Regions from separate parts of the Geobacillus sp. YF-1 genome, predicted to be linked through region 3. Evidence: predicted binding sites of a transcription regulator. Region 3 holds the regulator's gene; each other region holds the start of a gene.
The links. Region 3 encodes CtsR, which represses protease genes until heat stress. Its sites were predicted from a motif close to ATGGTCAATAAAGGTCAAACA; they were not measured.
Positions count from the first base shown of each region.

Region 1: clpP (ATP-dependent Clp endopeptidase proteolytic subunit ClpP) is a predicted target of CtsR. The motif match lies at 3,051-3,071, and genes of this name have one in related genera.
Region 2: clpB (ATP-dependent chaperone ClpB) is a predicted target of CtsR. The motif match lies at 6,574-6,594, and genes of this name have one in related genera.

Region 1 is NZ_CP199850.1:3,049,703-3,059,479, forward strand. Features, by position in the region: gene ACTVIM_RS15155 (sugar-binding transcriptional regulator) at 1-767, opposite strand, end outside; gene ACTVIM_RS15160 (glutaredoxin family protein) at 891-1,136, opposite strand; gene rpoN (RNA polymerase factor sigma-54) at 1,170-2,477, opposite strand; tRNA gene ACTVIM_RS15170 (tRNA-Arg) at 2,711-2,782, opposite strand; gene clpP (ATP-dependent Clp endopeptidase proteolytic subunit ClpP) at 3,130-3,720, shown strand; gene ACTVIM_RS15180 (HPr family phosphocarrier protein) at 3,835-4,092, opposite strand; gene whiA (DNA-binding protein WhiA) at 4,107-5,069, opposite strand; gene ACTVIM_RS15190 (gluconeogenesis factor YvcK family protein) at 5,177-6,130, opposite strand; gene rapZ (RNase adapter RapZ) at 6,127-7,023, opposite strand; gene ACTVIM_RS15200 (NUDIX hydrolase) at 7,042-7,500, opposite strand; gene trxB (thioredoxin-disulfide reductase) at 7,916-8,872, opposite strand; gene ACTVIM_RS15210 (tetratricopeptide repeat protein) at 9,190-9,777, opposite strand, start outside.
Region 2 is NZ_CP199850.1:807,920-817,696, reverse strand. Features, by position in the region: gene ACTVIM_RS04120 (hypothetical protein) at 1-353, opposite strand, end outside; gene ACTVIM_RS04115 (YjzD family protein) at 491-679, shown strand; gene ACTVIM_RS04110 (MMPL family transporter) at 1,058-3,178, opposite strand; gene ACTVIM_RS04105 (TetR/AcrR family transcriptional regulator) at 3,269-3,841, opposite strand; gene clpB (ATP-dependent chaperone ClpB) at 3,974-6,562, opposite strand; gene ACTVIM_RS04095 (YjzC family protein) at 6,676-6,855, opposite strand; gene argF (ornithine carbamoyltransferase) at 7,047-7,985, opposite strand; gene ACTVIM_RS04085 (carbamoyl phosphate synthase large subunit) at 7,982-9,777, opposite strand, start outside.
Region 3 is NZ_CP199850.1:92,533-102,309, forward strand. Features, by position in the region: rRNA gene ACTVIM_RS00485 (23S ribosomal RNA) at 1-904, shown strand, start outside; rRNA gene rrf (5S ribosomal RNA) at 1,127-1,243, shown strand; gene ACTVIM_RS00495 (CtsR family transcriptional regulator) at 1,482-1,943, shown strand; gene ACTVIM_RS00500 (UvrB/UvrC motif-containing protein) at 1,959-2,507, shown strand; gene ACTVIM_RS00505 (protein arginine kinase) at 2,512-3,603, shown strand; gene clpC (ATP-dependent protease ATP-binding subunit ClpC) at 3,600-6,035, shown strand; gene radA (DNA repair protein RadA) at 6,115-7,485, shown strand; gene ACTVIM_RS00520 (PIN/TRAM domain-containing protein) at 7,680-8,774, shown strand; gene ispD (2-C-methyl-D-erythritol 4-phosphate cytidylyltransferase) at 8,795-9,481, shown strand; gene ispF (2-C-methyl-D-erythritol 2,4-cyclodiphosphate synthase) at 9,497-9,777, shown strand, end outside.

The DNA.
Region 1 (9,777 bases), 530 kb from region 3:
GCAGGCGGTGTGTTCCGCCGCTTGGCCATCGTCAACGCTTCACCGATGCCGTGGACGACCATGCGGCACGATTGGATGAGCTCCAACACTTCTTTCACTGCCGGCTCTTCGATGAGCGAGGCGTACGCTTCATCGCTCAGCTGGTCAGGGACATGAAGAAGGCGGTAACGGCCAGTGGCTTTTTCCGCCATTTTGGCGCAAATGGTGTTGGCTTGATTCTCCACGTCTTCGCCAAGCCCGCCGCGCGCCGGCACGAACAGCACGTCATGCAGCTTCGCATCCGGCGTCATCATCTCCGCGACCGCGGCCATCGTTGTCCCGCCAGCCACGGCGACAATATCTCCGGACCGGAGCTGTTCTTTCATGCAGGCGACGCACGCTCTTCCCATTTCTTTTTTTACCCAAGGAGAACGGTCGCTATCCCCCGCCACCACGACGACACGGGCAATATTCAGCCGCTGCTGCAGCGCCATCTCCAGCTCTTTGAGCCCGAGCGCCTCCCGCATAAAATCATTGAGCGTTTGCAGGAGCTCGCGGCCTTCCTCCGTCAACCGCATCCCCGACACATCGGCCGAAAGCAAGTTTTGTCCTTTTAAAAACTCCGTTTCCGACCGGAGCACCCGCTCGCTCATCCCGAGGCTCGCGGCCAGCGCCCGCCGCCCGATCGGCGCCATAAGGGAAATCGAATGCAGAATCTCGTACCGTTTTTGCATAATTTCAAGCAAATCAGGCAATAATTTTTTTTGCGCCTCTAATAACGATCGCATCGGCTCTTTCTCCTCGGTTTGACACAGGGACGTTATCTGTCCCGGTGTGACATATTATGTCCCACCACTTCATAAAAAATTCCTCCCGCGCCATGTCCATTATAACAGGAGGCGGCGGGGCGTTCAACTGTTTTGCGCCGCCCGCAACCGCTTTCTCACCGTTTCTTTTTCAATCATTCCATAGGCGATTGTCTCGCCACTGAGTTCCACGACGGGAATCATCAGCTGGTATTTTTCGAGCAGCGCATCATCTTGATAAATATCGATTTCTTCGATCGTAAAGGCCATGTCCGCCTGCAGCTCCATCAACACCGCTTTGGCTTTTTCACAAAGCGGGCAGTTGGTTTTCGTATACAAACGAATGTGCATGAGCCTCTTCCCTTCTTCCATCTTATGCATGATTTACAAGTTCGTGTATTGTTTCCGCTTCGTCGAGGACGGAATGCGCAGCTGCTCGCGGTACTTCGCCACCGTTCGCCGCGAGATGGCGATGCCGTGCCGTTCGTGAAGCAAATCGGCGAGCTGCTGGTCGGAAAGCGGTGCTTGCGGGTCTTCGGCGGCGATCAGCTCTTGGATGATCGCTTTCACTTGGGTCGACGAAGCGGCCTCATCTGTCGCCTCGGCGGTAGCGGCGCTCGAAAAAAAGCGGCGCAGCTCGACCGTGCCGAACGGCGTTTGCGCATATTTATGGCGCACCGCGCGGCTCACCGTCGATTCATGCACCCCCAGTTCCTCAGCCACCTCGCGCATTGTCATCGGTTTGAGCGCAGACAGCCCGAATTCGAAGCACGGGCGCTGCCGTTCCACGATGACCGCCATTAGCTGAAGCAGCGTCTGCTTGCGCTGTTCCAGACTTTTCGCGAGCCACGCAAACTGCCGATATTTTTCTTTGATAAACTGTTCGGCCTGCCGGTCGCCGGAGGCGGCAATGCGCTGCTCGTACTCCCGGTTCCACCCGAGCTCCGGATGGATGTCGTCATTGTAGGCGACCACCCAGTCTCCATCCGCCCCCCTAGCGACGATCACATCCGGCACCACCAAAGGCGGTTTGTCGCTCGAATAGTGAATGCCCGGCCGCGGCTCGAGCGAGCGGATAAGCTCAAAGACGCGCTGCAGTTCGCCGAGACCGACGCCAAGCTGCTTGGCCAACGTTTTCCACGACTTTTCGGCAAAGGGGACAAAATGGCAGCGGACGATCGTTTCCGCCAGCTCGTCGCGCTCCGGAAGGCGTTCGAGCTGCAAACGAAGGCACTCGGCCAAATCACGGGCCCCGACTCCCGGCGGGTCGAGCGACTGAACGAGGCGCAGCCCCCGCTCCATCTCTTGTTCTGACGCAGAAAATTGCGCCGCCAGCTCAACGAGCGGGACACGCAAATAGCCGTCCTCATCAAGCGAAGCGATGAGACAACGAACGATGCGCTCATCCCGATCGGCCAGCTTGAGCGAAGGCAACTGTGAAAGCAAATGGCCGACGAGTGTCTCCTGTCGGGCCCCGATGTTCTCCAGCCACTGTTTTTGGTCCCGTTCCGCCCGATGGCCCCGCTGCCGCCCCCGGCTGCGGCGAATTTCCAAAAACGGGTTTTCCAGCGACCGCTCATATAAAAACGCTTCCAAATCCGTCGCGGAATACTGAAGCAGTTCAATCGCCTGCACAAGTTCCTTCGTCAGCGCCAACTGCAGCCGCTGCTCCTGCCTTAACTCCGCCCTCATCGTCACGCCCCCTTTTCTTTTATTGTACACGACGGGAAGGAAAGGAGGTAGGAGAATTTTTTGACGGTCCTTCCGCGCAGTACACACGTTGAAAAAAGGCTCTCATCAAAAGTTGTACTTGCCTTCGGATTCTATCGTTTTTTTCGGGATTCCCAAAAAATGAAAAACGACCGCAAACGCGGTCGCATCAAGGGATTTGGGAATCTCAATCCGAACTTGTCGGATCGTTGGAACGCCCTCGGCAGGATTCGAACCCACGCTAAGAGAACCGGAATCTCTCGTGCTATCCACTACACTACGAGGGCACGTTGTCGAATTTGTTTTTCCGTTCCGTTGCATGTTCCATTATAGCATGATTCGTAAAAAATGCAAGAGGAAAAAATGAAATAAAAAAAAGGAATCATTGGAAACGTGCGCTAGCCCTTCGTTTGTTGCGCGGCTCAATCCTCTGGCACGAAGGCGCGCCATCGCGCATGGCATATGCGGCGATTAAAAAAAGAAAAAAGCGGTTATGATGAAAAGAGGGATGACGACCGCTGTTCGCGAATATGTATGGTGAAGGAGAAGGCGTTTTGTTTGACCTTCATTGACCATTCATGTATGATGAAAACGTACATATCGATTGGTTGACTAGGAAAAGGAGGCGTTTGGCATGTATTTAATCCCTACCGTTATTGAGCAAACCAACCGCGGGGAGCGGGCGTATGACATTTACTCGCGGCTGTTGAAAGACCGCATTATTTTCCTCGGCAGCCCGATCGACGATCAAGTGGCCAACTCGATCGTCTCGCAGCTGTTGTTTTTGGCCGCGGAAGACCCGGACAAAGACATTTCCTTGTACATCAATAGCCCGGGCGGCTCGATCACAGCCGGCTTAGCCATTTACGACACGATGCAGTTCATCAAGCCGGATGTGTCGACGATTTGCATCGGCATGGCCGCTTCTATGGGGGCGTTTTTGCTGGCCGCTGGCGCAAAAGGGAAACGATTCGCTCTGCCGAACAGCGAAGTCATGATTCATCAGCCGCTCGGCGGCGCTCAAGGGCAGGCGACGGAAATCGAGATCGCGGCGAAGCGCATTTTGTTCCTGCGCGACAAATTGAACCGCATTTTATCGGAAAACACCGGCCAACCGCTCGAAGTAATCGAGCGCGATACCGACCGCGACAACTTCATGACGGCGCAAAAAGCGCAGGAATACGGCATTATCGATCGCGTGTTGACGCGCGCTGATGAAAAATAATGCCGGTTTCGCATCAAAAGGGTGTCCCGCAATGTGTTGGGACACCCTTTCGTCTTGTCAGCGCTTCCCTTGATCGGGCGAGGCCGGCCAACGAGCCGGAGCGCGGCGCCTCTTTTACTTCTCTTTTTGCACATAAGCCGCCAATTTTTCGACCGCCTCTTGCTCATCCGGGCCGTCGGCAATGAGCGTAATGACCGCGCCATGGCCGACCGCTAGGCTCATCAGCCCCATGATGCTTTTCGCGTTGACCCGTTTTCCGTCCTTCTCTAAAAACACGTCGGCGGAAAAACGGTTCGCTTCTTGGACGAACAGCGCTGCCGGGCGCGCCTGCAGCCCGGTTTTTAATTTCACTTCGACTTGTTTCTCGACCATTCTCCATCTCCCCTTCACAGCGATTTATGGAAATCGATCGGCTTCCCCGCCCGCAGCCGCTCCGCGATTTCATCGATTTTGCGCAGCCGGTGGTTGATGCCGGATTTGCTGATTTTTCCGCCCGTCACCATCTCGCCAAGCTCCTTCAAGGTCACGTCTTGATGTTCGATGCGCAGTTTGGCGATTTCCCGCAGCTTTTCCGGCAGTGAATCGAGCCCGATCGTCTCATCGATGTACCGGATGTTTTCAACTTGCCGGAGCGCAGCGCCGATCGTTTTGTTTAAGTTGGCCGTTTCGCAGTTGACAAGCCGGTTGACCGAGTTGCGCATGTCGCGGACGATGCGGATGTCTTCAAAGCGGAGCAGCGCCTGATGGGCGCCGATGATGTTGAGAAACTCGGCGATTTTCTCCGCCTCTTTTAAATACGTAATAAACCCCTTTTTTCGTTCCAACGTTTTGGCGTTTAAGAAGAAGTATCTGTTCATTAATTCACATAGAGAGTGATTATGCTCTTCGTATAAGGAAAAAATCTCCAAATGATACGACGACGTCTCGGGATTGTTCACTGAACCGCCGGCCAAAAACGCTCCGCGCAAATAGGAACGTTTGCAGCATTTCTTCTTGACGAGCTCTGGGGAAATATCACGGATGAGCGAAAAGCCGCTGTCGATGATGTGGAGCTCGCGAAGCAAAGAGGCTGCACCATCAGTGATGCGGACGATATACACGTTGTTTTTTTTCAGCCGCATTTTTTTGCGCACCAACAATTCAACGGCGGCCTCATACCCTTTTTTCAGCAACGTATAAATACGCCGGGCGATCGCCGCGTTTTCGGTCTGAACGTCAACGGTCATCCGCCCGCCGGAAAACGACAAAGAACCGTTCATGCGCAGCAAAGCCGACAGCTCCGCCCGCAAGCAGCAAGGCTTCAATTCTAAATGGGTCAGTTCCTTTTTCGTTTCGGATGCGAAAGACACGGTACTCCACCTCCATTCGTTCCCCGCATCGGCCGGTTGGAGGTGCCATCTTCGGCGCGTCCATTGGAAGCAGCGCCTGACAGGCGGTGAACTTCTTCCCCCGCGGCCTAATGGCGGGGAAGAAGCCCGAGAAGAAGGGCGGCGACTTTCGCCGTATTATGGCGGATCACTCCATCTTCATACGCAACGATGTCCTCGCGGATGACTTGCAATGAAAGCCCGCTGCTGTCGTCGCGCACCGGCTCAGCCCGCTCCGCTTCGTAGCGGCGGCGGATCGCTTCGGGAATCGCCCCGTTATTGACGATCACCGCGTCCAAAAACGGGCCGCCAAGATGAGCGTGAAGCGCCTCCACATGGTCGCTCACCGTATAGTGCGGCGTCTCGCCGGCCTGGGTCATAATGTTGCATATATATACTTTTTTCGCCTTGGCTTTGCACACTTCCTGCCCGATTTTCGGCACGAGCAAATTCGGCAAAATGCTCGTGTACAAGCTCCCCGGGCCGATGACAATCAAATCGGCGCTCCGAATCGCCTCAACGGTTTCCGGCAGCGGTTCAATATCTTGTGGGGTCAAAAACACCCTCTTGATTTTTTTTCCCGCATCCGGAATTTTTGACTCCCCGGAGACGATGGATCCATCTTCCATCTCGGCGTGCAGCACGACGCTTTTGTTGGCCGCCGGCAACACTTGGCCGCGCACATTGAGCACTTTGCTCATCTCGCGAATCGCCTTCATAAAGTCGCCGGTGATCGAAGTGAGCGCCGCCAAGATTAAATTGCCGAGCGAATGGCCGGATAAGCCGTTGCCGTTTTGGAAACGATGCTGAAACAGCTCGACAATGAGCGGTTCGACGTCAGACAGCGCCGCCAACACATTGCGCACGTCCCCCGGCGGCGGGACGCGCAGCTCATCACGCAGCCGGCCGGAGCTTCCCCCGTCATCGGCAACGGTGACAATCGCGGTCAAATCGAGCGAATATTGCTTGAGCCCCCGCAACAACACGGGAAGCCCCGTTCCGCCGCCGATGACGACCAATTTCGCTGCTCGTTTGTCTCTCATCGGTTCGTTTCCTTTCTCCTCTCGATGTCCCGGTGTGAGACCACCGTTTTGTAGTCAGCCGAAAAATGGCGGGCGATATATTCCGCCAACGCGACCGAGCGATGCTGCCCGCCGGTGCAACCGATGGCGATCACCAGCTGGCTTTTTCCTTCGCGCTGGTAATACGGCAGCATGAACGCCAATAGATCAATCAATTTTTCCAAAAATTTTTGCGTTTCTCCCCATTTCAGCACATAGGACGACACTTCATCATCGAGCCCGGTCTTCGGCCGCATATGTTCAATGTAATGCGGGTTCGGCAAAAAGCGCACATCAAACACCAGATCGGCGTCAATCGGGAGGCCGTACTTAAAGCCGAACGACATGACGTTGACCGTAAATCCGGACTGCGCGTGCGTTGAAAACTGGCGGATGATTTTCTCCCGCAGCTCGCGCGGCTTGAGCCCGGTCGTATCGTAAATGATTTGCGCCCGCCCTTTAATTTCCTCCAGCAGCCTCCGTTCCAAGCGAATCCCCTCGAGCGGGGGCTCGTTCGGCGCGAGCGGATGGGTCCGCCGCGTTTCTTTATAGCGCGCGACCAGCGTCGAATCTTGCGCATCCAAAAACAAAATTTGCGGAACAATCGCCGCTTGTTCAGACAGCTCATCGAGCGCCGCAAACAAATGGTCGAAAAAATCGCGGCTGCGCAAGTCCATCACAAGCGCGACTTTGTTCATTTTGTTCCCCGATTCCTTCACAAGCTCCAAAAACTTTGGCAATAGCGTCGGCGGCAAATTGTCGACGCAAAAAAAACCGAGGTCTTCAAAGCTTTGAATGGCCACCGTTTTCCCCGCCCCGGACATGCCGGTGATAATGACGAGCTGAATCGGCGGCGCTCCCCCGTTTTGTCCCATCTCCGCACCTCCTCTCCGTCAGCTCGGGTCAAGCCGATAGGAAAGCAACTCAAAATCTTCCGTATAGACGAACGTTCCATACAATATCCCATCGCCTTTGACCGCATACTCGACAATATGATAATCGCCCGGAGCCATCGGAAGCGACGGGAGCGCTTCGAGTTCATGCCAAGCGAGCGTTCCTTCTTCGGATGAGGCGACGTTTTCCCCGATGAACTCATCGGCAAAAAAGGTAAACATCATCCACTCTGACACCGTCTCGCTTCCGTTTTTTATCACGATCGTAAATACCCCTTTCAGACGAGGCTGTTTCAAGTAGATGCCCGTCTCTTCCCGGTATTCGCGAATGCACGCTTCACGCACCGTCTCGCCCGGCTCCATTTTGCCGCCCGGAGCGGCCCACCAGCCGCGCTTCGGCTTTTGCAAAAGCAATACGCGACCGTCTTGATACAATATGCAGTTCGTCACCCGTTGCAATTCGTTCACCTCAACTATGAGCCAACCCTTTGTCTAGTCGTTGCTATTTTCATTTTACCATAAATAGTTAAGCGTCTCCAATCGCGAAATGGTTGGAAACGAAAGCCGCCGGGAAACAGCAACGAGCGGGCGGCTAACCTCGTTTCTCCAATAGAAAAAGCTCTGTCGCATCGGCATCGCCTTTCACACGCTCCCCCATTGCTCAAGAGAAGCAACCGTTTTTCACCGGCCTTCTCGGCACTTCGTCAACAAGGCGGGCGTACAAAAAAGAGGCGCGGACAGACGCCCGCGCCAACAGCAAGAATCTATATAAAAGGGGGTCAATTACTTACTTATAGCATACGACAACTGTGTTGCATTCGTGTTACAGCTGGGTTAAATCCCCATTACGGTTTTGTTGCGATTTCATGACCGGTTATTGGACTTGTTGCGCCTTCTGTTGTTCTTTCAACTCTTCCACGTAATGTTGGGCGCTTTGCGCGGCGATGCTGCCGTCGCCGGTCGCCGTCACGATTTGCCGGAGCGTTTTTTCGCGCACATCGCCAGCGGCAAAAATGCCCGGCACTTTCGTTTCCATTTTTTCGTTCGTGACAATATAGCCGTTTTCGTTTGTGATGCCAAGATGGGCAAACGGCTTCGAGAGCGGCACCATCCCGATGTAAATAAAGACGCCGTCGCACGGGAATTCGCGTTCTTCCCCTGTCTCCGTATGCACGAGCGTCACGCTGCCGACTTTGCCGTCCTTTTCGTTGATTTGTTTGACCGTATGATTCCAGATAAAATCGATTTTCTCATTGGCGAACGCCCGATCTTGCAAAATTTTTTGCGCCCGCAGCTTGTCGCGGCGGTGAACGATCGTCACTTTCCTAGCAAAGCGCGTCAAATAGACGCCTTCCTCGACCGCTGAATCGCCGCCGCCAACGACGACCAAGTCTTTTCCTTTGAAAAATGCCCCGTCGCACACCGCACAGTAGGAAACGCCGCGGCCGCCAAGCTCCGCTTCCCCCGGCACGCCGAGCTTTTTGTATTCGGCGCCGGTGGCGATAATGACCGCGCGCGCTTTATACTGTTTGTCACCGACGACCACCGTTTTGTACGATTCGCCGTCGATGATCTCCTTGACATCACCGTAAGCGTATTCGGCACCAAATTTTTTGGCGTGTTCAAACATTTTCGTCGCCAATTCGGGGCCGAGAATCGTCTCAAATCCGGGATAGTTCTCGACTTCCTCGGTGTTGACCATCTGTCCCCCCGGAACGCCGCGCTCAATCATGAGCGTCGACAAGTTGGCGCGCGATGTATACACAGCCGCCGTTAGCCCAGCCGGCCCGGCTCCGGCAATGATGACATCGTAAATCTTTTCATCTGCCACAACGTCCACTCCTTCGCTCGAAAGTCGCTTCATTTCCATCGTATCCGAGTCGGCGGCCAACGTCTATTGATTTGCTCATACCGAGGCGTTTTCCGCGCAAATCCCGTCGGCGAGCGGCGGAGTTCCTCCTCAGGTGGAAGGCAAAATGTTGCCCGTGGAACGTTTTCGTCAAAATCCCTCGCCGGCACGCGGTGATGTTCATCCTCAAACAGAGGGCGACCGCTGCCCATGGAACGTTTCCTCGCCCGCCCTCGCTCTTTGAAAGGGCTTCGAACGACCGCTGCATTAGCGAAAGCCTGTTTGACGGCCATCGCCGTTTATGGATCAAAACGGCGCGCTTTTCGCACGTATTTTTGCACTGTAGCCACCGAAAGACGGTATTTGGCGGCCATTCCTTTTTGCGTCACGCGCTCGCCTCGCTGACGGCGCCAAAGGTATTCCAACGCCGCCGCCCACGCTGCGCCGTTCGCAAACGGTTCATCTTGCGCCGACAAGCGGATAGCCATCGCAAAGGCGAAGCGACCGATCGCTTCTTTTTCCTCATTATGCGCCGAAAGCGCATCAATCATGCGACCGATGTTCACCGCCCGCATGGCGGGACCGTCAGCGCGGCCAAATAGAAAATAGTCGGCAAACGGGCGCAACCGCGGGTCCGATGGAAGCAAGCGACTGATCGCCAACGCCAGTTCCGCTTTTCCTGCCTGCGGCGAACGGCTGAACAAATACAGCCCGTACAACTGATCGGCCAATTCTTCTGTCTCAAGCCAGCGAACGATGCGCACAAGCGTCTCGTCGCCAAACGTGCGCTCCATCCAAGGCCCTTCCCCACGCTTTTCCGGATGCAGCGCGGCAAAACGCTCCCACACTTGGCGGGCGAGCGGCTCATGGCCAGTATGATAGGCCGC
Region 2 (9,777 bases), 720 kb from region 3:
TGCGAAGCGATGAGCGCGCCCATTCCTTCCGCGACGAGATAAATGCGCGAATTGACAATTTCACTTTTCAGCACGGAGTAAACGAGCTGGCGCGCCAGCCGAACCGCCTTTGGACTTCCCCAATGCCTTCCGTACAAATGGGACGAAAAGACCGTGTACCCGCGTTCGAGCCACTCCTCGAGCCATTGCCGCCGCGTCGGATGTTCCAGCCAAAAACTCGTCCGTTCGTTCACAAAATGGTCGCCATCGCCGATGACAAAAAGGGCAAATCCATTTGGGCGCTCCGGTATATGAACGATGCACCATTGCTCATCAAGTTGAAAAAACCGCTGTTGTCCTGCCATCGTTTCCATTCACCCTTGTTTTGGCAATGCATAATGGTACAGTATACGATATGTCCGGCGAAAAAAAAACGTCCGGGTATATGCCTATAGGCGTCATTTATGATAAGATAGAACAAGGAATGAGACAAAGATGGGAGGAGCAAAAAATGCGCCTATTCTGGACGTTTTTTTGGACGTTTTTGCTCGTGCAAATGGCCACCTACGTCATGAGCTCGATGCAAGGCATCAGCTACGATTTCGCGACCGGCGCGCTGCTCGGCGTGATCGTGACAGTTCTGATCATCGTGGTGGCAGCCCTGATTCCGGATGAACCAGCCGGAAATCACCATCATTAACCTTATGGCTTGTAAACGCACAAGAGCAAAGGAGAGGGTATCCCAAAAGGATCGGGATACCCTCTTTCGTTGCTCTATATACGTGCTGACTGTTTCTGCTGCACGATCGATCGTATCGATCTTGAAGGCAGACCACCTTTTCGTTCGACCCCTTGTTGGCGAATGGGCCCCTAACAGCCCATCCGCCTTCTTACATCCGAAGCCGAAAAATCTAACAGGAACCCGGTTTTTCCCTGCTTTCTTCATAGCCACATATTCGAACGCCCCGGTTTCCGTCTCCGGCCGCTCCCTTCCTTTCTCGAGTTGGCGATGAAGCGAGCCGCTCGATTGAACATGGCCAGAATCATCCGGATGGCTATAGCGAAACGCGCCGGATGATCAGCTATTTCCGGGCTGCGGACGTTCCGTGCGCTCCTTTTCCAACCAAACGATCAGCCCCGGCAGCAACATGCCGCGAATCAAAAACGTATCCAGCAAAATGCCGATGGCCACAAGAAAGCCAAACACGAACAATAGCTGAACCGGCTGCGTCATCAGCACGGCAAACGTCGCCGCCAAAATGAGGCCGGCCGACGAAATGACACCGCCAGTGTGGGCGACCGCTCGCTCAACCGCCCCCTTGACGGAATGGGTTCGCCACTCTTCTTGAAAGCGCGACACGAGTATGATGTTATAGTCAATGCCAAGCGCCACCAAAAAGACAAACGCATAAATGGGCACGCGGTCGCTGACAGCGTTGATGTCAAACAGGCCGTCGGTGAGCCAAATGCCAAGACCAAGCGCGGACGCGAATGAGACAAGAATCGTGCCGATCATATACAGCGACCGCTTAACCGATTTTGTCAGCGCGAACAGCAAAAGGAAAATGAGAACCGTCTCCAGCGAAACGATGACAACGGTATCGCGATGGTTCAGCGCCCGCTCATCCACCTTCGCCGCCGTCTCTCCGGCGAAATAGAGACGTCCGTCAAGCCCGCTTTCGTTGAGAATCGTTTCTTTCCGCTCGATGATCCGTTCTAGCGCATCGAGCGTTTTCGCCTCGTACGGGTTTTCCCGAAACGTCAGCGTAAACGAGACGACCCGCCCGTCATCCGCCGTGCCGGCCGGGCGCACCTCACTGACAAGCGGCTGCTTTCCGAGTTCGTCCTGCAGCCGGGCAAGCTGTTGCGGGGACAGCGCCTCTTTTCCTTCATACAACACCGTTGTCGGCGCCAACTCCCCTTTGGCAAAATGCTTCTCGAGCAACTCATATCCTTGGCGTGACGGCATATCTTGCGGGAACGATTTGATCAAATCATACTCATAACGCAAAAAAGGCGAATGGCTAGCGAGCACCACTAACAGCGCTCCAATGACCGCTACAGTCAGACGCGGCTTGGCGGCGACAAAGCGAGCGACTGTTTCCCAAAACGTCCGTCTTCCCCTCGCTTTGTTCTCACCGACGCGCGGGATGTTCGGCCAAAACGCTTTGCGCCCAAACAACGTGAACAAGGCTGAAATCAACGTCACCGACGCGATCATAATGACGGCCATCGCCAGGGCGAACGTGGGGGCGAAATTGCGGTAATCGCCCAATTTCGCGAAAAACAACACGAGCATCGCCGCCAACACGGTGCCGCCGGAAAACAACACGGGCAGCCCGGTTTCGCGCATCGCCTGCCTCATCGCTTCCCACTTGTTCTCATGCCGTTTCAGCTCCTCGCGGTAGCGGGAAAAAATAAACAATGAGTAATCGGTAATTGCTGCGAACAGTAAAATGGACATGATCGACACCGTTTGTTTCGAGATGACGAGCCCCCCTCGCCCTAACAGCCCGAGCAGCTGCCCGACCACCCCGTACACCATCCCGGCGACGACAAGCGGAATCAGCGCCAAGAGCGGCGAGCGGTAAATGACGATCAGCAGCACTAAAATCAATCCGACCGTTGACAAGAGGAGGACGACATCCGCGCGCGAAAACAAGGCGAGCGTATCGGCCGCAATGCCGGCCGGTCCGGTAATATACAGTTTCATAGCGCTCTTGTTGTTGACCAGTTGCCGAATGTCTTTGTTCAACGCCTCGATCTCTTTCGATTCCAACGATCCTTTATACGTCACAGGAACGACAACGGTTTTCCCGTCTTTGGCGAAAAAGCTAGCAGCCGCTTGCGGCGGAAGAGAAGCGACCGGAACAAGCTTTTCAATCGCCTCTTGATGCTGCTGTTGAATTTGCATCAGCAAACGCTGCAGCGCGTCTTTGGAGACCGGTTCCTTTTCTGAGCGAAACACGAAAATAGCAGGAATGCCGTCATCGGCCTGAAAATACCGATCGACTTTCGCCTGCGCCACCATCGACTGCGCCTCTTTCGGCACCGTTTCGATGCTGGATGCTTCGTATTGCTTCACGTTGGGCGCCAATGCGGCTAATGCCCCGATCGCCGCCAGCCACAACGCCAACGTCCACCACATGCCTTTTGTTGTCGCCACCCAATCCGTGACAGCGCGCAGCCATCTGCTCATATCCATTCCCCCGTTTTTCCTAGTTTGCGCAAAGTGACACATTCGTCACTTTCAGCACAATTTCATGATAAGGGGAAAGTGACACTGTTGTCAATTTCCGTTCAACACACCGTGCATAATGATTTCGCGAATGCTTTCCGCCCATTCCGCCAACGAAATACCGGGAAAATGAGGGACCGCTGCGGACTGGAAAATATACCCTAGAACCACCCGATCAGGAAGATGCGGTTTCATTTTCCCTTCCCGTTTTCCTCGCTGAATCACCGGCTGCACTTCGTCATACATCCGCTCGTGAAATTGCGCGAGACGGCGTTTGTTTTCCTTCACTTTCGGGTGAGTCTCGGGAATTTTCTTTCCGATGGCAATCATCTCATGTAGGTCATCGTGGTATAAAATCAAATCGAGCAAAAAGCGAAATTGCTCTTCAAACGCTGGAAAATCGTGAATGCGGGTGAGCTTTTCAAACACTTGTTCCATTTCGTCGACCATATAGGCGGTGATCAATTCCTCTTTGTTCTCGAAATATTTGTAAATGGCGCTGCGCGCGACTCCGAGCCGATCAGCGAGCAGGCCGAACGTAAATCCTTCGTATCCGTGTTCGAGAAGAAGTTGTTTCGTTTGGGCAAACAGTTCTGTCAGCGAAATCTTCCGTTCCCGTGCCACCCGGAAGCCCTCCTTTCGCTCCCCATTATACGCCCACCGCCCGACGAAGAAAAGAAGCCCCCACCACCGTTGGGGCTTCTTTTTCTCCGGCAGGCACATGTTCCTCTTTTACTTGCAGAGCCGCAGCCGCGCTCACGAAGACGGCCGGATGATGATCGTGCCGTCTTCGACATCGACCGTCACGGCGCTATGTTCTTTCACCTGCCCAGCGATCAACGCTTTGGCGAGAGGCGTTTCGATTTGTTTTTGCATAAACCGTTTGAGCGGTCGGGCGCCGTATACCGGGTCGAAGCCCGCTTCGGCGATGTATTGCTTCGCCGCTTCGGTCAGCGCGAGCTCGATATGCCGATCGGCCAAACGGCCCGACAATTCGCGGGCGAATTTGTCGACGATGCCTTTTACTTCGTTCATCGACAACGGCTTGAACAAGACGATATCGTCGATGCGGTTTAAAAACTCGGGGCGGAAATGGGCGCGCAATTGGCCAAGCACTTCGTTGCGCGTGCCCTCATCGATGCCGCCCTCTTTGTTTTCCAACAACAGCGGCGAGCCGATGTTCGATGTCATGATGACGACCGTGTTTTTAAAATCGACCGTCCGCCCGTGCGAATCGGTGAGCCGCCCGTCATCGAGCAACTGCAGCAGGATGTTGAACACGTCCGGATGCGCTTTTTCGATTTCATCAAACAACAGAACGGAATATGGCTTGCGCCGCACCGCCTCGGTCAGCTGGCCGCCTTCCTCATAGCCGACATAGCCGGGCGGCGCTCCGATCAAGCGGGAGACAGCGTGTTTTTCCATATACTCGGACATGTCCAGACGAATCAGTTGCTCCTCACTGTCAAACAGCGCTTCGGCGAGCGCTTTGGCCAGTTCCGTTTTGCCGACGCCGGTCGGTCCAAGAAACAAAAACGAACCGATCGGACGGTGTGGATCTTTCAAGCCGGCGCGCGCCCGCAAGATGGCATCGGCGACGAGCCCGACCGCCTCCTCTTGACCGATGACCCGCCTGTGCAGCCATTCATGAAGGCGAAGCAGCTTTTCCCGCTCCCCTTCAACAAGGCGAGTGAGCGGAATGCCCGTCCAACGCGACACGATTTCGGCAATCTCTTCTTCCGTCACTTCCTCACGCAGCAATTTCCCTTCACTTTGCTCACTGATTTCTTGCTCAAGCTGTTTGAGTTGCTTTTCCAGCTGCGGAATGCGGCCATGGCGAAGCTCGGCCGCCTTGTTTAAATCATAGTCGTTTTCCGCCTCTTCCAGTTCGCGTTTGGCCCGCTCGAGCGCCTCGCGCAGGCGGCGGACGCGGTCAAGCGCTTCTTTTTCCTGCTGCCATTGCGCTTTCATGGCGTTCGCTTTTTCGCGCAAATCAGCGAGTTCTTTTTGCAATGCCGCAAGCCGTGCGCGGCTCGCTTCATCCGTTTCTTTGCTTAAGGCCGCCTCTTCAATCTCGAGCTGCATGACGCGGCGCATCACTTCATCGAGTTCGGACGGCATCGAATCCATTTCCGTGCGGATCGTCGCGCACGCTTCATCGACCAAATCAATCGCTTTGTCAGGCAAAAAGCGGTCAGAGATGTAACGGTCGGACAACACCGCAGCCGCAACGAGCGCGCGATCGTGAATTTTCACGCCATGGTGCACTTCGTACCGCTCTTTCAACCCGCGCAAAATCGAAATCGTGTCTTCGACGCTTGGCTCTTGGACCAATACTTGTTGGAAGCGGCGCTCGAGCGCCGGGTCTTTTTCGATGTATTGCCGGTACTCATCAAGCGTCGTCGCTCCGATGCAGCGCAGCTCGCCGCGGGCGAGCATCGGCTTTAACATATTGCCGGCGTCCATCGCCCCCTCGGCCCGGCCGGCGCCGACGATCGTATGCAGCTCGTCAATGAACAAAATGATGCGGCCGTCGCTTTTTTTGATTTCATTGAGCACCGCTTTCAGCCGCTCTTCAAATTCACCGCGAAACTTCGCTCCAGCAACGAGCGCGCTCATATCAAGCGCGAAAATCGTTTTGTCTTTCAAGCCTTCCGGGACATCTTTGCGCACGATGCGCTGGGCGAGCCCTTCCACAATGGCCGTTTTCCCGACGCCCGGCTCGCCGATCAACACCGGATTGTTTTTCGTTTTGCGCGACAAAATGCGGATGACACGGCGAATTTCACTGTCGCGGCCGATGACCGGGTCGATTTTCCCTGCTCTGGCTTCCGCTACTAAATCGCGTCCGTATTTGGTCAATGCCTCGTACGTCGCCTCTGGATTCGGACTTGTCACGCGTTGATTCCCCCTTACTTTTGTCAGTGCGGCCAACAGCGCTTCACGCGTCACCCCAAACGGCGCCAGCTGCCGGGCGACCGGCTCGGCGCCGCGAGGCAACGCGAGCAGCACATGTTCAACCGATATGTACTCGTCTTGCATCCGTTTTGCTTCCGCTTCGGCTTCCTCAAGCAGCCGCGCCAACGCCGGCGCGATGTACAGCTGTCCTTCTGCCGCCCCATGCACTTCCGGTTTTTGCCGAAGCTGGTGGCGCAGCCAGTCAGCGGCCTTTTCTTTGTCAGCGCCCGAAAGCGCCAACAACCGCGACACCAAGCCGCCTTCTTGGTCAAAGAGCGCCAACAGCAAGTGCTCGACATCGAGCTGTTGATGATGCCGTTCCTTGGCGAGCGATTGCGCCGCCACGAACGCCTCTTGCAGTTTTTCCGTCAAACGGCTTGCATCCATGCCGTTCCCTCCATTTGACCTTTTTTGACTATAAATGATTATAGCGGATCCACCGCCCGGTAAGCAAACGAAAAGCCACCCCGCGCTGGGAATGGCTTTTCGTTTCATCGGCCTTACGGCTTGCGCAAATACGTCCAATGCCGGTTATGGTTCGACGTTTCCGGAAACGTGTCACCGGCTTTCAGTTTCAGCTTTTTTGGATGTTTTACATTGTCTCCCGTTTCGCCAATCTCAATGTAAATGCCGTTGTTCGGCGCTTTGTCTCCCGGCTTAAAATGGCGCGGTTGACCCATTGGTTTCATCCCCCTTGCTTCGATTGCATTTGTTAGCATTCCCGGTTTCGCCGCTGTTCATAAGAAGGGAAATGATGGGGCCGCCGCACACGGAACGCCAAGCCTTTGACAAGGAAAAAGGGTTCCCCTCCGGAAATCCTTTTTCCTTAGGAAGAGCGAAAAAGGAACTCCCGAAGCGGGAATTCCTTTTTCTATAGGATCGACACTAAAATCGCTTTTTGAGCATGAAGCCGGTTGCCGGCCTGCTCAAAGACGAACGAGTTCGGTCCGTCTATAACGCCGGCGGTCACTTCCTCGCCGCGGTGGGCCGGCAGGCAGTGCAAAAAGAGGTAATCGGGTTTGGCCGCTTTGACGAGCTCTTCATTCACTTGGTACGGCTGAAACACGCGAAGCCGCTCGGCGCTTTCGCTCTCTTGGCCCATGCTCGTCCAGACATCGGTATAAATCGCATCAGCCCCCGCCACCGCCTCAAGCGGGTCGTGGGTCACCGTGACGGCGGCGCCCGTTTTTTCCCCTATTTGGCGCGCCGCCTCCACATAGGCGGCTTTTGGTTCATAGCCGGGCGGACAGGCGATGGCCACATCCATGCCCACTTTCGCCGCGGCTGCTAGGAGCGCGTTGGCGACGTTGTTGCCGTCGCCGACATAGGCGAGCTTGACGCCTTGGAACGTTTTCTTCACTTCATAAATCGTCAGCAAATCCGCCAGCGCTTGGCACGGATGGTCGTCATCGGTCAAGCCGTTGATGACCGGAACCGACGCGTATTCCGCCAATTCTTCGACCTTTTCGTGGGCAAACGTCCGGATCATCATGACATCGACGTATTGCGATAAGACTCGCGCCGTATCGGCGATCGTTTCGCCGCGGCCGAGCTGCAGGTCGTTGCCGTTCAAGTAGAGCGCTTGGCCGCCGAGCTGGATCATGCCGACTTCAAACGACACGCGCGTGCGCGTTGACGGCTTTTCAAAAATCATCGCCATCGTTTTGCCGACAAGCGGCGTATACGGAATCCCTGCTTTTTGTTTCGCCTTTAAGTCGGCGGCGAGCGCCAACAAATCGAAAATTTCATCTGTGGAAAAATCAAGAAGCGTTAACACATCTCTTCCTTTCAGTGACATGACTGCATTCATAAAATCACCGCCTGTTCTGCCTGTTTTTTCTTTTCCAGCCAGCTTTGGATCGGCTGCACATCGAGCTGATCGACAGCGAGCGCCTGCAAGAAGAGCTTCAACGTCTCGGGCTCTGTGAAGACGAGCAATTGTCGGGACAACGCAGCCATTCGTTTCGGCGCCTCGCCTTCCTCTTTGCCCAAGTCGATCACCGCCAGCGCCGCATCGCGTTTCACCCACTCAGCAAACGGGAGCTCGGACACCATCACCAGCTGTTTCGCTTCGATTTCCGCCGCCAGCGCTTCATCGATGCCGCCGATGACGTACATTTCATTGGCGTTCGCTTTCTTTTGCAAGTAGGCGTAAAACGCCTTGTACGCCGCTTCTTCCTTCGTCGCGGCGATGCTGATGCCTTCGCCGGTCGATTTCATTTCCGGCCCAACGGTCGGGTCAACGCCCGGCAGTTTGTACGTGGAAAATACCGGGTATTTCAACACAACGTACGGCATGACCGCCAATTTACGCATGTTTTCATCGACCATGTCGACAAGCGATTTCCCAAGCAATAATTTTGTCGCAATTTGTGCCAGCGGCACGCCGGTCGTTTTGCTGACGATCGGCACCGTCCGGCTCGCGCGCGGATTGACTTCAAGCACATACACATGGCCATCGGCAATGACATATTGAATGTTCATGATTCCTTTGAAGCCGAGTTTATTGGCAATCCGGCCCGCATAGTCGATGATTTTCGCTTTTTCTTCGTCTGTGAGCGTCTGCGCCGGCAGCCAAGCGTAGCTGTCGCCGGAGTGGACGCCGGCTTTTTCGACATGTTCGATGATCGTCGGCAGCAACAGGTCCGTTCCGTCTGTCACGATGTCTGCCTCCGCCTCTTTCCCGTCCAAATACGCATCGATCAAAATCGGATACGTCAACTCACCTTGTTCGATCAACGCGGCAAGCTGGATCTCGTTCCGGACGATGAACATGCCGCGGCCGCCGATCACATACGACGGGCGGAGCAGCACCGGATAGCCGATCTCGGCCGCTTTGGCGGCGAGCTCTTCAGCGTTGTTCGCCATCAAGCCGGGAACGTGCGGAATGTCAAGCTCCTCAAGCAACTGGTAAAAACGGTCGCGATCTTCCAGCTGGTCAATGATCTCGTAGGTGACGCCAAGCAGCGGCACACCGGCTTCCTCGAGTCCTTTGGCCAAATTGATCGCCGTCTGGCCGCCGAATTGAACAATGATATGCTTGATTTGTTCGGCTTCCATGACATCGAGGACGCTCTCTAAGGTCAATGGCTCAAAGTACAGGCGGTCAGCGACGGCAAAATCGGTCGACACCGTTTCCGGATTGTTGTTGATCATCACCGTCTCATACCCTTCTTGTTGCAACGCGAACACGCTGTGAACAGAGCTGTAATCAAACTCAATCCCTTGGCCGATGCGAATCGGTCCGGCGCCGATGATCAGCACTTTCTCCTTGCCGCTCGCTTTCTTCCGCTCGTCTTCGCCAAAATACGTTGAGTAGTAGTAATCCGTTTCCGAATGGAACTCGGCCGCACACGTGTCAACCATTTTGTACGACGGCACGATGCCAAGCTCTTTCCGCTTGCGGCGCACGTCAAGCTCGGTCACGCCCCACGTTTCGGCCAAAAAGGCGTCGCTGCATCCTTTTTCTTTCAAAAAGCGGAAGGTCGCTTCATCGATTGTGTCGAACGTCGTTGCCGCGGCTTGCTTCTCAAGGGCGACAAGCCGTTCGAACGAACAAAGGAAAAAGCGGTCGATTTTCGTCCATGTGTGAATGTCTTCGA
Region 3 (9,777 bases):
ACGAGAGACCCGGTGAAATTATACTACCTGTGAAGATGCAGGTTTCCCGCGACAGGACGGAAAGACCCCGTGGAGCTTTACTGCAGCCTGATATGGAATTTTGGTATCGCTTGTACAGGATAGGTGGGAGCCTAAGAAGCCGGAGCGCCAGCTTCGGTGGAGGCGCCGGTGGGATACCACCCTGGCGGTATTGAAATTCTAACCCGCACCCCTTCAGCGGGGTGGGAGACAGTGTCAGGTGGGCAGTTTGACTGGGGCGGTCGCCTCCCAAAAGGTAACGGAGGCGCCCAAAGGTTCCCTCAGAATGGTTGGAAATCATTCGGAGAGTGCAAAGGCACAAGGGAGCTTGACTGCGAGACGGACAGGTCGAGCAGGGACGAAAGTCGGGCTTAGTGATCCGGTGGTTCCGCATGGAAGGGCCATCGCTCAACGGATAAAAGCTACCCCGGGGATAACAGGCTGATCTCCCCCAAGAGTCCACATCGACGGGGAGGTTTGGCACCTCGATGTCGGCTCATCGCATCCTGGGGCTGTAGTCGGTCCCAAGGGTTGGGCTGTTCGCCCATTAAAGCGGTACGCGAGCTGGGTTCAGAACGTCGTGAGACAGTTCGGTCCCTATCCGTCGCGGGCGTAGGAAATTTGCGAGGAGCTGTCCTTAGTACGAGAGGACCGGGATGGACGCACCGCTGGTGTACCAGTTGTCCCGCCAGGGGCACCGCTGGGTAGCTATGTGCGGACGGGATAAGCGCTGAAAGCATCTAAGCGTGAAGCCCCCCTCAAGATGAGATTTCCCATCGCGTTAGGCGAGTAAGATCCCTCGAAGATGACGAGGTCGATAGGTCCGAGGTGGAAGCGTGGCGACACGTGGAGCTGACGGATACTAATCGATCGAGGGCTTAACCTAGAAAAGCGGAGGACCCCCGCCGATCGGTGAAACGCGCTGGAGGGCCTGCGAGGAGGCTATACCGCCATAGCAGGACCGAAGCGTCGCGAGCCGATGGCGGCCGGAGCTAGACAGTACGAAGCGCGGCTTCTTCCGACGGTTATCTAGTTTTGAAGGAATGCGTTCCTTCTTGACAGGAATTAATTTTCTGGTATAATGATTCATGAAAAACGGAATGGCTTGCCTAGTGGTGATAGCGGAGGGGAAACACCCGTTCCCATCCCGAACACGGAAGTTAAGCCCTCCAGCGCCGATGGTAGTTGGGGCCAGCGCCCCTGCAAGAGTAGGTCGCTGCTAGGCAGTAGATCTTTTAGCACGCCTTTTCTTTTCGGAGAAAAGGCGTGCTTTTTGTTTATCTGTTTTTTTGACGTTTTGCCATTGGAAAAAGAGGATATTCTATAGATGCCCGCTGTTTTTCAGTAACGCTTGCATTTTTTCGCCATACATTATATAGTAAAAGTAAGGTCAAATATAGTCAAAGTCAACGGATGGATTTGATCGTCTGAGCAGTTCGGTTGTAAGGAAGGTGGGAGGTAGAGTGCCAAACATTTCCGACATTATTGAGCAATATTTAAAGCAAGTTCTCAATATGAGTGATCAAGATATTGTAGAAATTAAGCGAAGTGAAATCGCCAGTAAGTTTCAATGCGTTCCGTCACAAATCAATTATGTCATCAACACAAGGTTTACCTTGGAAAGAGGATATATTGTTGAAAGCAAACGCGGCGGCGGCGGGTATATTCGGATTATGAAGGTAAAGACAAAAAGTGAGGCGCAGCTCATTGATCAGCTGCTTGAGCTCATTGGTTCTCGCATCAGCCAGTCGAATGCTGAGAATATGGTGAAACGTCTCGTTGATGAAAACGTGATTTCGGAGCGCGAGGCAAAAATGATGTTAAGTGTCATGGATCGCTCCGTTTTATACATTGACCTGCCTGAACGGGATGAACTGCGAGCGCGCATGCTGAAGGCGATGTTGACGTCGCTGAAATATAAATAGGGGGAGGGGAAGTCTTTGGTTTGCCAAGAATGCAAGCAACGGCCGGCTACGATGCATTTTACGAAAATCGTCAACGGAGAAAAAACGGAGTTTCATCTTTGCGAACAATGCGCTAAGGAGCACGGCCATATGTTTATGTTATATGGCCACGACGATTTTCCACTCAACAACTTGTTGGCGGGGTTACTCAACTTCGAGGCTCCGGTGAAGGAGATGACGGCGAACGCGTTTCCAAACCCGGATTTGCTGCAGTGCCAGACATGCCAGATGACCTATCATCAGTTTACACAAATTGGGCGGTTCGGCTGTGCGGATTGTTATCGAACATTTGCCCGTTACTTGCCGCCGATCTTGAAACGGCTTCATAGCGGCAATACGGCCCATTCAGGGAAAATTCCGAAGCGAAAAGGGGGCGTGCTTCATTTGCGCAAGCAGCTTGCCGCTCTGAAACAAAAGCTTCAGGAATTGATCGCCCGCGAGGAATTTGAGCGGGCGGCAGAGGTGCGTGACCAAATCCGCTCGTTGGAAAATGAACTTCGCCAGCGCGGAGAGGGGGATATGTAACGGCATGTCGTTTGAGAAATTTTTCAATACTGCGGTCAGTTCGTGGATGAGTCAAGAGGGACCGGATTCGGATATCGTCTTAAGCAGCCGCATCCGGCTGGCGCGCAATATCGTTGATTTTCGTTTTCCGACGCTGTTCAGCAGCGAGGAGGCAAGACAAATCGTCTCGCTGTTCGAGCGGGCGTTTGCGCACCGCTCTTATAGGGAGGCGGGGCGTTTCGAGCTGTTGAAAATGTCGGAGCTTCAGCCAATTGAAAAGAGGGTTTTGGTGGAAAAACATTTGATCAGTCCTCATTTGGCGGAAGATTCGCCGTTTGGCGCCTGCCTGCTCTCGGAGAACGAAAAAATCAGCATCATGATTAACGAAGAGGATCATATTCGCATCCAATGCCTGTTCCCCGGTTTGCAGCTTGCTGAGGCGCTGGAAGCAGCGAGCGAATTGGACGATTGGATTGAAGGGCATGTCAACTACGCCTTCGATGAACGGCTTGGCTATTTGACAAGCTGTCCCACCAATGTGGGGACGGGGTTGCGGGCTTCGGTAATGATGCATCTTCCGGCGCTTGTCTTGACGCAGCAAATGAACCGCATTGTTCCGGCGATCAATCAACTCGGTCTTGTCGTTCGCGGGACATACGGCGAAGGGAGCGAGGCGTTGGGGAACATTTTCCAAATTTCCAACCAGATCACACTCGGCAAATCGGAGGAAGATATTGTCGCTGATTTGCATATGATCGTCCAGCAGCTGATCGCCCAAGAACGAGCGGCGCGCCAGGCATTAGTCAAAACTTTGGGCATACAATTAGAAGATAAAGTGTTCCGTTCATACGGCATATTGGCCAACTGCCGCGTCATCGAATCAAAAGAGGCGGCGCAATGTTTGTCCGATGTGCGTCTTGGCATTGATTTAGGATATATCCAAAACATCTCGCGCAACATTTTAAATGAGCTGATGATTTTGACGCAGCCAGGATTTTTGCAACAGTACGCCGGTGGGGCGCTCCGCCCGGAAGAACGCGACGTCCGCCGTGCAGCGCTGATTCGAGAACGTCTAAAAATGGAAGAAAGAAGAAAGATGGAGGGTGATGAACGATGATGTTTGGCAGATTTACGGAACGGGCACAAAAGGTGCTGGCGCTGGCGCAAGAAGAAGCCATTCGCCTTGGCCATAACAATATCGGGACCGAACATATTTTGCTCGGATTGATTCGTGAAGGGGAAGGAATTGCAGCCAAAGCGCTCATGGCGCTCGGACTAGGCCCTGAAAAAATTCAAAAAGAAGTCGAATCGCTCATCGGCCGTGGCAATGAAGCGTCGCACACGATTCATTATACGCCGCGGGCGAAAAAAGTCATTGAGCTGTCGATGGATGAAGCGCGGAAGCTTGGCCATTCCTATGTCGGCACGGAACATATTTTGCTTGGGCTCATCCGTGAAGGGGAAGGGGTAGCGGCCCGTGTGCTGAACAACTTGGGCGTCAGCTTGAACAAAGCGCGCCAACAAGTGCTGCAGCTGCTCGGCAGCAACGAATCGATCTCAGGCCATGGAGGCGGAGGGGCCTCACATGTGAGCACGCCAACGCTTGACAGCCTCGCTCGCGACCTGACGGCGATCGCTCGCGAAGGTCGCCTTGATCCGGTTATCGGCCGGAGCAAAGAGATTCAGCGCGTCATTGAAGTATTAAGCAGACGGACGAAAAACAACCCGGTGCTGATTGGGGAGCCGGGAGTCGGAAAAACCGCGATCGCTGAAGGGCTGGCGCAGCAAATCGTCAATAACGAGGTGCCGGAAACGCTGCGCGACAAACGGGTGATGACGCTCGATATGGGAACGGTTGTCGCCGGAACGAAATACCGTGGCGAGTTCGAAGACCGTTTGAAAAAAGTGATGGATGAAATCCGGCAGGCGGGCAACATCATTCTGTTCATCGATGAACTGCATACGCTGATCGGCGCCGGCGGGGCGGAAGGAGCGATCGACGCGTCGAATATTTTAAAACCGGCGTTGGCGCGCGGAGAATTGCAATGCATCGGAGCGACGACGCTTGATGAATATCGGAAGTACATCGAGAAAGATGCTGCTCTTGAACGTCGTTTCCAGCCGATTTATGTCGATGAACCGACTGTTGAAGAATCGATCCAAATTTTAAAAGGGCTGCGCGACCGCTATGAGGCGCACCATCGTGTTTCCATTTCCGATGAAGCGATTGAGCAAGCAGTGAAGCTGTCCGATCGTTACATTACCGACCGTTTCCTGCCCGATAAGGCGATTGACTTGATCGACGAAGCTTGCTCGAAAGTGCGCCTCCGTTCGTTTACAGCGCCGCCGAAGCTGAAAGAGCTCGAGCAAAAGCTCGAGGAAGTGCGGAAGGAAAAAGATGCTGCCGTGCAAAGCCAAGAGTTTGAAAAGGCGGCTTCGCTGCGCGATATGGAACAACGGCTGCGCGAAGAGTTGGAAGAGACGAAACGGGCGTGGAAGGAAAAACAAGGGCAAGAAAACTCGGAAGTCACGGTGGAGGATATCGCTGCGGTTGTGTCAAGCTGGACCGGCATCCCGGTATCGAAACTGGCCGAAACGGAAACAGAACGATTGCTCAAGCTTGAGGAGATTTTGCATGCCCGCGTCGTCGGCCAAGATGAGGCGGTGAAAGCGGTGGCGAAAGCGGTGCGCCGCGCCCGCGCCGGTCTGAAAGATCCGAAACGCCCGATCGGTTCGTTTATTTTCCTCGGCCCGACCGGCGTTGGGAAAACGGAATTGGCTCGCGCCTTAGCAGAAGCGATGTTTGGCGATGAAGACGCCCTGATCCGCATCGACATGTCGGAGTATATGGAAAAACACTCGACATCGCGGCTCATCGGTTCACCGCCGGGGTATGTCGGCTACGAAGAAGGCGGCCAGCTGACAGAAAAAGTGCGCCGCAAGCCGTACTCCGTCATTTTGCTCGATGAGATGGAAAAGGCGCATCCGGATGTGTTCAATATTTTGCTGCAGGTGCTGGAAGACGGGCGCTTGACTGACTCGAAAGGACGGACGGTCGACTTCCGCAACACGATCATCATTATGACGTCGAACGTTGGCGCCGACGCGCTGAAGCGGAACAAATACGTCGGATTTAACATTCAAGATCAGCATCAGCAGTATAAAGACATGAAAAGCAAGGTGATGGACGAACTGAAAAAGGCGTTCCGTCCAGAGTTTTTAAACCGGATCGACGAAATTATCGTCTTCCATTCGCTTGAAAAAGAACATTTGAAACAAATTGTCCGCCTGATGGCCGATACGCTTGTGAAACGCCTGAAGGAACAGGATATTGACTTGGAGTTGACCGAGGCGGCCATTGAGAAAATTGCCGCTGAAGGGTTTGATCCGGAATACGGCGCTCGCCCATTGCGCCGCGCCTTGCAAAAGCATATCGAAGATCGGTTGTCGGAAGAGTTGCTAAAAGGCACGATCGCCAAAGGGCAGACAGTCGTCGTCGATGTCAAAGACGGGGAGTTTGTCGTGCTGGCGAAACAGGCGGTTGTGTAAGGGAAGGGGTATGCGGCAGTTTGCTGCCCATACCTTTTTTCTCATCTTGCCGATCCGGCGATAGAAGGGGTTTGTAGAAATGGTCAAAAAGAAAACGAAGTTTGTTTGTCAAGAGTGCGGCTATGAGTCGGCCAAATGGCTCGGCCGCTGTCCAGGATGCCAAACGTGGAATTCGTTTGTGGAGGAAATCGAGCGGGCGGTTTCTGGGCGCGGCGCGTTTTTTCACACTGAACCGTCCAGTTCGGCCCAACCGGTTCCGATTACCGCGGTCACAGCTACGCAAGAGCCGCGCATCCGAACGAACAGCGCGGAACTCGATCGCGTGCTCGGCGGCGGGATCGTCAAAGGTTCGCTCGTCTTGATCGGCGGTGACCCTGGGATTGGCAAATCGACGTTGCTGCTGCAGACGTCGGCCCAGCTCGCCGCGGCCCGCCACAAGGTGTTGTATATATCCGGGGAGGAATCAGTGAAGCAGGTGAAGCTGCGCGCCGGGCGCCTCCACGCCGAATCAAATGAACTATATGTGTTAGCCGAAGCGAATATGGAATATATTGTAACAGCGGTGGAAACGATTCAGCCTGCCTGTGTGATCATCGATTCCATTCAGACGGTGTACCGAACCGATATTACGTCAGCCCCGGGCAGCGTCGCCCAAGTGCGCGAATGTACGGCCGAGCTGATGAAAATCGCCAAAACGAAAGGCATCGCCATTTTCATTGTCGGCCATGTGACGAAAGAAGGGGCGATCGCCGGGCCGCGCTTGCTTGAACATATGGTTGATACGGTTCTTTATTTTGAAGGGGAGCGGCATCATACGTACCGTATTTTGCGGGCGGTGAAAAACCGCTTCGGTTCGACGAATGAAATCGGCATTTTTGAAATGCGCGACATCGGGCTGCGAGAGGTGGAAAACCCGTCGGAAGTGTTTTTGGAAGAGCGGTCGCGTGGAGCGGCGGGCTCAACGGTCGTCGCGGCCATGGAAGGGACGCGCCCGGTGCTCGTTGAAATTCAGGCGCTCGTTTCGCCGACGAGTTTTGGCAACCCAAGGCGAATGGCGACCGGCCTCGATCACAACCGCGTTTCGCTGCTGATGGCGGTGCTTGAAAAGCGGGTCGGGCTGCTGTTGCAAAACCAAGACGCCTACTTGAAGGTAGCGGGCGGGGTAAAGCTTGACGAACCGGCCATTGACTTGGCGGTCGCCGTTAGCATCGCCTCAAGTTTTCGCGACCGGCCGACCCATCCGGCCGATGTGATCATCGGCGAGGTTGGCTTGACCGGCGAGGTGCGCCGTGTCTCGCGCATTGAACAACGGGTGCAAGAGGCGGCCAAACTAGGGTTTTCGCGCGTCATTGTGCCAAAAAACAATATCACGGGCTGGCAGCCCCCCGACGGCATCCAAGTAATCGGCGTATCACATGTCGCTGAGGCGCTCGAGCATACGATGTTATAAAGCGGGCGAAACGTGAACCCTTTTTGCTTCCATCAACGTAAGAAAATCATGGGCGCAAACTGCCGCGGCATCATCGGCATTTCTATTGTTACAAGTTGATGTCGAATGTTCAAAAATAGTGAAAAATGGTCTTCCAATTGGTTTCAAACATGGGAAACTGTTTATAATGTTAAATAGGAGGTGAAAATGGGCCGATGGTGAAACGGATTGTACAATTGTTTTTTCTTGCCGTAGGCGGAACGTTAGGCGCCATGTTTCTGCCCGATTTGTTTCAGTTGTTGAATGTAAGCGGCCTGCCGCTTCTTCATCATTCATATTTGTTGGCGCTCTTGGGGGCCGTTCTGTTCTTTTTGCTGACGTTTTGGCTTGTGGATTATGTCGTCGATATGATCCGATGGGTTGAGGAAACATTGGTGAAAGCGCCAGCCGTCGATGTGCTGTTTGGCAGCCTTGGGTTGATTTTTGGTCTCATTATCGCGTTTTTCATTGTCATGCCGTTGCAGTCGTTTCGCATTGAAGTGCTCAATACAGTGCTGCCGGTTTTTTTGACCATTTTGCTCGGCTATTTAGGGTTTCGCGTTGGTTGGAAGAAACGGAATGAGCTAATGAATTTATTTTCGCTTTCCAACCGCATGACAAAGAAAAAAAGCGCAGAGGTTGAGAACGAACCGTCAAAAGGCGGCGCCGTCAAAATTTTGGACACGAGCGTCATCATCGATGGGCGGATTGCGGACATTTGTCAAACCGGCTTTTTGGAAGGACCGCTTGTCATCCCGCGATTTGTCCTCGAAGAATTGCAGCATATCGCCGATTCGTCCGACGTGCTGAAGCGGAACCGCGGCCGCCGCGGCTTGGACATTTTGAACCGCATTCAAAAAGAAATGGCCATGAAAGTAGAAATTCATGAAGCGGATTTTAATGATGTCCAAGAAGTCGACAGCAAGCTTGTCAAATTGGCTAAGCAGCTGCAAGGGGTCGTTGTGACGAACGATTTCAATTTAAACAAAGTATGTGAGCTGCAAAACGTGCGCGTCTTAAACATCAACGACTTGGCGAACGCGGTCAAACCGGTCGTGCTGCCGGGGGAAGAGCTGAACGTGCACGTCATCAAAGACGGCAAAGAGCATAACCAAGGTGTCGCCTATTTGGACGATGGGACAATGATCGTTGTGGAAGATGGCAAAGAATATATCGGCAAACGGGTTGACGTTTTGGTGACTAGCGTGTTACAAACATCTGCGGGGAGAATGATTTTTGCCAAGCTAAAACTGTTGCAAAAAGCGCTTTAGAAGAATAGGGGAAACGTCCAATGAAGTATGAAGCGATCGTGTTGGCGGCCGGACAAGGAAAGCGGATGAACGCCGGCATGAACAAGCAATTTCTTGAACTTGGCGGCGAACCGCTCATCGTTCGGACATTGAAAGTGTTTGACGGCGATGAGCGGTGCGCCGGCATTGTGCTCGTCGTCAACCCGGCTGAACGACAGCGGTTGGCGCAACTGCTTGAACGTTATCGCATCCGCAAAGTCACAGCGCTGGCCAACGGCGGACAGGAGCGGCAGCATAGCGTGTATAACGGGCTGCAGGCGCTCAAGGGAGAGGGGATCGTCCTCATCCATGACGGCGCTCGCCCGTTTATTCGCGTCCGGCAGTTGCATGAGCTGGCCGATGCCGCGGTTCAAGACGGGGCGGCCATTCCAGCCGTGCGGGTGAAAGACACGATTAAAAAAGCGAACGGCTTGTTTGTTGAAGAAACGATCGATCGTTCCAGCTTGTGGGCGGTGCAAACGCCACAAGCTTTTCGTCTGTCTTTGATCATGGAGGCGCACGAGGCGGCGAAACGGGATGGTTACCTAGGCACGGATGATGCCAGCCTCATCGAACGGCTCGGCAAGCCGGTGAGGCTTTTGGAGGGAGACTATCAGAACATTAAGTTGACAACACCGGACGATCTGCTGTTTGCCGAAGCGATTTTAGCAAGCCGCCTTGTCGAGTAGAATGGGGGAAAAGATATGTTTCGCATTGGACAAGGGTTTGACGTTCATCAGCTCGTGGAAGGGCGCCCGCTTATCATCGGTGGTGTTCATATCCCATATGAGAAAGGGTTGCTCGGTCATTCTGATGCCGATGTGCTGTTGCACGCGGTGGCCGATGCGTGCCTCGGCGCGATTGGCGCTGGCGACATCGGGCGGCACTTCCCTGACACCGATCCGCGTTATAAAGATGCTGATTCAGCCGAACTGCTTGCTCGCGTATGGGGGCTCGTTCGGCAAGAAGGCTATGTGTTGGCGAA